2 regions of the Alteromonas sp. W12 genome follow, and region 1 is predicted to be linked to the other one. Evidence: predicted binding sites of a transcription regulator. Region 1 holds the regulator's gene; the other holds the start of a gene.
The links. The regulator LexA, encoded in region 1, represses DNA repair genes until DNA is damaged. The targets are predictions, from matches to a motif close to TACTGTATNNNNATACAGTA.

Region 1 (3,863 bases):
TTTGGCTTGAACCATATCGCCAGTTTTATTGCCCCAGGCATTTCGCTCGTAAGTGACTACGGCGGCAATTTCCTTAAGACTTAGCATTTTTCCAAACGCTTGCATGGCTGTTCCTGACTTTCCATGCAGCACGATGTCAATGTGACCTTGCTGATCTTCTAGTGCCATCTTGCTGCCTTTTAATGCCGGGAACACGCCAGGTAAACCTTCACCATTTGGCATATGGCAAGCAGCGCACGTTGCGTTGTATACTCGCTCGCCCTCTTTCATCAGTTCATCCATAGACATATTCATAGAAAGTAGACGCTGCTCTTCTTCTTTTGCTTTACGAACAATCTCTTCTTGTTCGCCCATCCACTTTTCAAACTCGGCGGGTTCTTTAGCAATTACCACAACCGGCATATAGCCATGGTCTTTACCACAAAGCTCTGCGCACTGTCCGCGATAAATACCAGGCTCATTCACCTTGGCCCAAGACTCGTTAATAAAGCCGGGGTTGGCATCTTTTTTCACGGCAAAGTCAGGAACCCACCAAGAGTGGATAACGTCGTCAGAGGTAATAAGAAAGCGTACTTTTTTCCCAGTAGGAATAACCAAGGGACGGTCAACTTCCAGCAGGTAGTTATCTGTTTTCTGAAATTTGTTTTCTATTTGCTCGCGCTGAGTGGCGAGTAAAGAATAAAACTCTACATCGCTATCCATATACTTGTAATGCCATTTCCATTGAGAGCCTGTTACTAACACCGTCATGTCAGGCTCAGACGTGTCTTCCATAGCAATTAGAGTATTCGCTGCGGGTACCGCCATGAAGATAAGAATAAGGAAAGGAATAACGGTCCAAGCAATTTCAACCTTCACGTTTTCGTGAAAATTAGCTGGCTTGGCACCACGGGACTTCCTATGTAGATACATTGAGGCGAACATCACGCCAAAAACTACAACCGCGATACCTACACAAATGAAGAACATCAACATATGGAGGTCGTATACCTGCCCACTGATGTCGGTAGCACCGCGTCTCAAATTAAGCGAAGAGGCTTCTTCGCTTGCTTCTTGCGCAAAAAGCAAAGGGGAAAAAAGCAAAATTGGTATACTAGAACACCATTTTGCGAAAACGGTCGTTAGTTGTTTCACTCAGCACCTCCGTAATGGCGTGGTCAAAGACGCTGATTAATTTGCGCGATGCCCTACCAAATGGTTTGCGAACGATTGACCCATAACCTCAACTTGTAAAACAAATTTAGAGTCATTGTTATTATTTTGTTAATCTCTGTATAAGAATTGCGCAATAATGTCGTGCCGTCTAGTCTTTTCTATTAAAAATTTAACGAAGTGGTTAATTTTTAATCATTTACTAAAATGGTCGCGGGGGATTTGAAGTGCAAAAAGAGAAAGCGATTGCTGTGGGATGTCCTTGGAATCAAACAGGCATTTTGAACACAGGGTTAAAGTAAATGCTCGCCTAACTAGTTAAGAAATCAATAAGTAACCGATGACTCAATGTCGATTTCAAACAAAATTCAAAATAAAAAATGGAAAATACTCGAAGCATTCATAGAAAGAATAACGTGAGTAAAGATAAAAATAAGTGCGCAGAAAACCAACAGGTTTGCTGGGCAAGATAAAATCTAAGTTGGCAGATTGAAGAAAAAAACAGGAACAAAAGACATAAAAAAAGCGGCTAACGTGCCGCTTTTATACAAACAAGCTAAAATACTACATCCAGTCAGCGTTTCTGATCACACCCACCGCAATACCTTCTATCGCAAAATGTTCAGTCGCCAAATCAACTTTTATTGGTGCAAACTCATCATTTTCAGCATGAAGCAATACTTCACGCCCGCGTTTCTCTAGACGCTTTACAGTGACGTCTTCATCTACACGCGCCACAACCACCTGACCGTTGTGTACATCAGTGGTACGATGAACAGCGAGAAGGTCACCGTCTAAAATACCAATGTCTTTCATGCTCATACCGTTGACGCGTAGCAAAAAGTCGGCATGGGGTTGAAACAGTGCAGGATCGACTTTGTAGTGCGACTCAACATGCTCTTGCGCCAAGATCGGCTCACCGGCTGCAACACGCCCAATTAACGGTAGGCCTTCTTCTTCTTGTGCGTCGTTATCAAGAGGGATATTGAGCTTAATGCCACGAGACGTACCAGGCAAAATTTCAATCACGCCTTTACGCGCCAATGCTTTCAAATGTTCCTCTGCTGCATTAGCAGAACGAAAGCCAAGCTGACGGGCTATTTCCGCACGAGTAGGCGGCATTCCCGTTTCTAACATGGTTGTTTTAATAAGTTCTAAAACTTCGGTTTGTCGAGCTGTGAGTGGGCGCATAAAAGACCTGTCTGTTCATACAGTTCCTGTAAGTATATACACCTAAAACTAAATAACAAGCACTTGCCGCGTCTTTTGCTATCAGTTTTAGCCACGTACTGACACTATTACTCATCCCATACGACTTGGTTTCTGCCCTGCTCCTTGGCTCTGTACAGCGCTTTGTCAGCAAGCGATAAGAGGGCGCTGAAATCCGCCTCAAAGGTGTCTTTGATAAATGTTGCGCCGATGCTGATCGATAAATTCATCGTGTCTGTCTTGTAGGTCACCCTTCCTTCTTCAACAGCAATGCGCAGTGCTTCTAGCTGCCTATGGATCTCTTCTTTCTTGTCACCTATCATGACTATTGCAAACTCTTCTCCTCCTAATCGAGCCACGACATTTGGCGCTTGATTATGTTTAGCTATTTTTCTCGCAACAGCAATAAGCGCCTGATCTCCAGCATCGTGACCGTAGGTATCGTTTACTTTTTTGAAGTGATCAATATCGACAATAGCAACACATCCTCGACAATGTTGTTTTGAAAATGAGATGCACTCGTCAAGGAACGCGCGTCGGTTATAAAGGCCCGTTAAAGAATCAGTCATCGCCAAATGCCTAAGCTTCTCTTCAGCAACGGCTCGGGCTTCCTCAAGCTCTACTGCGTAGAACAAGCCAGCCAAAGCATCTAAAAAGGGCTGTAGAAACTCAGCATCTTCGTCAGTGTAGGTATCAAACTTGTTCGCTAAACCGACCATTCCCACTACTTTATCTTTCACTTTTATTGGTAGGCCTAAAAATCGGCTAATGCGCGGATGACCGTGCGGAACACCTTTGGAATTAGGGTGACTGTTTGGCGCATTACTAATGGTAACTTCTCCCGTTAAAATTGAGGTTCCAAAAAGGTTATCGAAGTTACTAAAGTAGAGGTTTCGTTTTTTGTACTCTGCATATTGAGAAAAGCTACTGTTATCCCAAACAATTTCAGAAATCGCATGAATGAAAAGTCTAGATGAGCTACCGTCTCCTTTCATTTGGCCGACGAAGGCAAACTGGCTATCTGAGATATCTATGAGTTCGGCCAATACGGACTGACACGCCATCGTCAAGTCATTGTTCTGGAGATATGATGCCCGGGTTTTATTGATAAATTGAAGGAGCTGGGTTTTCTTTCTCTCATGCAGTTCGCTTTCCATTCGTTGCGTTATATCTCTATGAATACCTGCTATTCGAACCGGCTTACCTTGGGCATCTGTCTCAACGGTTTTCCCATAACTTTCAACCCAAACCCAAGAGCCATCAGTGTGTTTCATGCGAAATGTGGTGTTAAAGACTTTGCTCTTACCAATTAGATGCATGTTGAGCTGCTTTTCAACTTTGACGTAATCCGCGGGATGAATGAGCTGTCTAAAAAAGCGGGAGCCACTGTCATAGTATTCATACTCAAGACCAACAATGTCGCACCAGCGCTTGTTGACTTGATTAACATCGGCGGCCAAGTTCCAGTCCCATGTTCCTAACTCTGAAGCCTCGAGTAATAA
Region 2 (3,863 bases), on a different contig from region 1:
TGTTGGGCTGTCATGCCACCACTCGCTATGTAATCGCACGGGGCCAAAGCAAATTTGGGTAGCCTGAATAAGCGGTTTAGGTACATCAAAAGTGAAGGTGGGCGTAATGTCACTGCTATAAGCATAATTACGGGTGCAGTTACCGGTGCTCGACTCCGTCACCGTCATATATTCAAACTGATGGCTGTCGGCAGCGCGAGGTTGAAACGTACTGTTATCGCCTAGCTTCGCGTTTAAGCGCCCAATTAATTGCTTTTGTGCAATATCGTTAAATCTGTCGCTAAAAAAGTCGCCATTCTGCGTATCCATTTCTTCAAATTGCTGACAGGTAAGCGCAATGGCTGTGGCTGGTTCAGGTAGCTCTAGATTCTCAGTTTTAAGACTAAACAAGGGCAGCCAACTTTGTACTGAGGACTGAGGCAGTGCCGAACGTATATTAATATCCATTACAGGTGCTTCTCTGAAATGAATATGTACACTGATGCTGGATGTATATAAGTTTCTTGCCCGTAAATAGTGAGACAAATGCTCAAACTGCTGGGTGACAAAAGGGGTTAGATGCTGCGTGTTTTCAATATCAAAAGGCAATAGGATAAAGTTATCGAAGTGCTCCAAAGGCCTAAATAACGTAACGCGTGGAAAGGTTTCTCCCCTTAACGCAGTAAGATACATAATGGTGTTATTGTCAAAGCGCCGTCCCAGCTCTTGTACCGGCATGGCAAGCAACTGTTGTACGCAGGAAACGCCCACCCTTGCCAGCGAGTCAATGACTTTGGGAGATAGAGCCGTAATAGAAAGCGGGCACGCACTTAGCGCTTTTTTTATGTCATCGGGTGTATGTAAGTAGGTGTTAAATTTATGAAGCGCTAATACTTTTGCGGCCTCTATCGTCCATGCGCTAGCAAAATGATAGCGAATATCTGCTTCTGCCAGAGCTTGGGTTAAGGTTTTCCACAGTGGCTTATGACCGCCATAGTAATGGGTTAGGTTATCTAGCCTTACTGCTAGACCGCTGAAACTATTTGAGTGAATGTGGTTGTCTAATACGATATCAGAAGCCAGCGGATAAAGCCGATGGGCTAACTGCGTCAGCATATGCTTTTCGGCTTCTTCACTGAAAGGCAGAATATGCACGTAAGGGCATAACGCCGCCGCTTGGGCTAGCCCATGCCCAATTTCAATGCCTTCTTTTTTCGCAATATCATTACACTGCGTAATTTTGTTTGTTTTACTGCAGTACACTGCAACGGGAGTATTCGACGCTAACGATGAATACTGGTTGTTAGTTTCGTGCTTCGGCAATTGGCTATGTGCACCTTTACTTCTAGCCGCTTTGATATGGCTATCTAAAGTAAGTTGATAGCAATGAATATAGGCCCACAGCATCATTAGCTCACAGAGTGTAATGCCTGATCGGAAAGCGTGTTGTGTGCCATGGCCCATTTAATGGCGTGATTGTCGGGGGTCCACCGATGGGAAATAACAATGTTATCTTTGGGCCACCCATGACGCTGCTTGCGTATGTTCACTGCCAAAGCGTGGGGTTTACCCTTTAGCGCAATATCCAACGTAATGGGTAATGCACCGTTGCTTTGATTCGAAGGAGTGGCTTGTGAATCACTTAAGCTGGCCTTCGGATAACCTAACTGTGAGGCCTGCTGTTGCGGTGGAGTATACAGTAAGCACAGCGCATCATTATGCGTTGCTGCTACCTGTAGGCGTCGTGCTTCTTTTTGATTTACAGCATTACTCCACAGCACTACGCAATGGCAAGCCGTACTTTTTAAACATTGCTCTGCTGCCCACAACGACTCTTGTTCAGAACCTGGTTTTACTACCAGCACTTGTTGCGCTTTAAGCCCCAAGTTTTCTAACCACGGCGACTGTAGTAGCCCGGGAGGGTTAATAAATACCACCAGCTTATGCGTACGGTGTTGGCATATAACCTGTTTAAAGAGTGAAAGTTCACCCATGCCGGTTAACGAAGAGATACGGACAAGACCTGTAGATGCAACGCCACCGTTAAGAGCTTTATCCAGACGCGGAAAACCCAGTGAAAACTTGGTTTCACTTTGTCTCTGATCTCTGGCCCGCCAAATATGCGGGTGGTTATTAAGCACGGATAACGATTTATTCATGGCACTCAAAATGAACTGTATTTTTATACAGTATTATAGTGCAGCAATAACCCTTTTCAAGACAAAAGGTTTTTGGCTTGTTGTTTTAAGTGCTAACTTACTGATTAGTCTGGAAAGGTAAAAAGATTAAACTTTTAAAAGTGTAGGAACATGGCTAGGGTCGCTGACCTTACTACATAGCAAAGCAGACGACCCTGCCATACAGTTAGCGCTGTATAAGCGCTAACGAGGGACATAGAGTAAAATGTTACTCTTCAGATGGTTCTTTTTGAGCCTTTGTAGTCGTGCCACTTACTGTTGCTGTAACGGTTTGGCAAAAAGCAATGAAGCCGTCGGCCGTATTTTTTGACCACACCATACGTACGTTGCTAGGGAGTGCTTTCACCACCTCACGAATTTCCTCAAGCGTCACTTCTTCATTAAGCAGCACCTTATTCAGTGACTCCTCAAATGACATCCCTTTCTCACAACAGGCCATGACGATAGTCGAAAAGTTGCGCATAAGCGGGTGCAGCGCATTGTATTGAGTTTGGTCGATAAGGCGGCTTTTATAGGCACTTTCAATACGCGCAGTAAGATTTTTCTCCAGCGCATCTGTAACAAGAACAAGGTTGCGGTAAGCATACGTAACCTTGTTGTTGGTCTGTTTATTCGAGTGACGCAATAGCGCCAGCTCTTTCTGTAAATTCTGCGCTCGCAGCACAAAGTAAATTAAAAACAGGATAAGTAATCCAATAACACCAAATGCAACGATCATGTTTATTGTGCCTTTTGTTCTTCTATAAACGTGTTGATGTTTTGCTCCAAGATAAACAGTGGAACTGAGCCGTTTTCTAACACGGCGCGGTGGAATTTACGCACATCAAAACGCTCGCCTAATGCTTTCTCTGCTTTCTTGCGAAGGCCTTTAATTTTGATTTCACCAATCTTGTAAGACAAGGCTTGCGCTGGCCAAGAGATATAGCGGTCTATTTCAGTATTTACGTTGTGTTCTGAAAGCGCGGTGTTTTCCATCATATAATCAACCGCTTGTTGACGGCTCCAGCCCATCGTGTGCATACCGGTATCCACAACCAAACGACACGCACGCCACATTTCGTAGCTTAAGCGACCGAAGTTGTCGTACGGCGTTTCGTAAATACCTGCTTCAATACCCAAAAACTCAGAGTACAGACCCCAGCCTTCACCAAACGCTGAAATATAGGTGTTACGACGTACCATCGGTAAGTCTTCAAGCTCTGCTGCCAACGATATTTGAAGGTGGTGGCCAGGCACTGCTTCGTGCAAGGTCAGTGCAGGCAATGCATACAAAGGGCGCTTATCGAGGGCATACGTGTTTACCCAGTAATACCCTGGCTGATCATCGCGGCTAGGATGAATGTAACGGCCCGTTGTATATTTGGGCGCGATAGCGTCTGGTACAGGCGCTACACCGTAGGGTGTTCTTGGCAGATACTCAAAGAGCGAAGGAAGCTTTGCGTCCATTTTCTTTGCAATGAACGACGCCTCTTTTAGTAAATCTTCAGCGCTGGTGGCATAGAATTGCGGGTCTTCGCGTAAAAACGCAATGAAGTCGTTAATGTCGCCATCAAAGCCAAGCTCATCCACAATTTGCTGCATTTGCGCGCGAATGCGTTTTACTTCAGACAACCCTAAATCATGGATTTCCTGAGGCGTCATATCCGTGGTGGTGTAATGCTTGGCTCTATTGGCGTAATACGCAAC

Region 2: a site for LexA is predicted at 2,152-2,171, ahead of AWH61_RS16650 (recombinase RecA). Genes of this name have one in related genera too.

What each region holds. Positions count from the first base shown of each region.
Region 1 covers NZ_LQXH01000008.1:114,390-118,252, reverse strand. Annotated here, with positions in the region: gene coxB (cytochrome c oxidase subunit II) at 1-1,134, opposite strand, end outside; gene lexA (transcriptional repressor LexA) at 1,717-2,343, opposite strand; gene AWH61_RS11890 (sensor domain-containing diguanylate cyclase) at 2,451-3,863, opposite strand, start outside.
Region 2 covers NZ_LQXH01000010.1:262,872-266,734, reverse strand. Annotated here, with positions in the region: gene AWH61_RS16655 (Y-family DNA polymerase) at 1-1,389, opposite strand, end outside; gene AWH61_RS16650 (recombinase RecA) at 1,389-2,138, opposite strand; gene AWH61_RS16645 (hypothetical protein) at 2,386-2,895, opposite strand; gene AWH61_RS16640 (DUF885 domain-containing protein) at 2,898-3,863, opposite strand, start outside.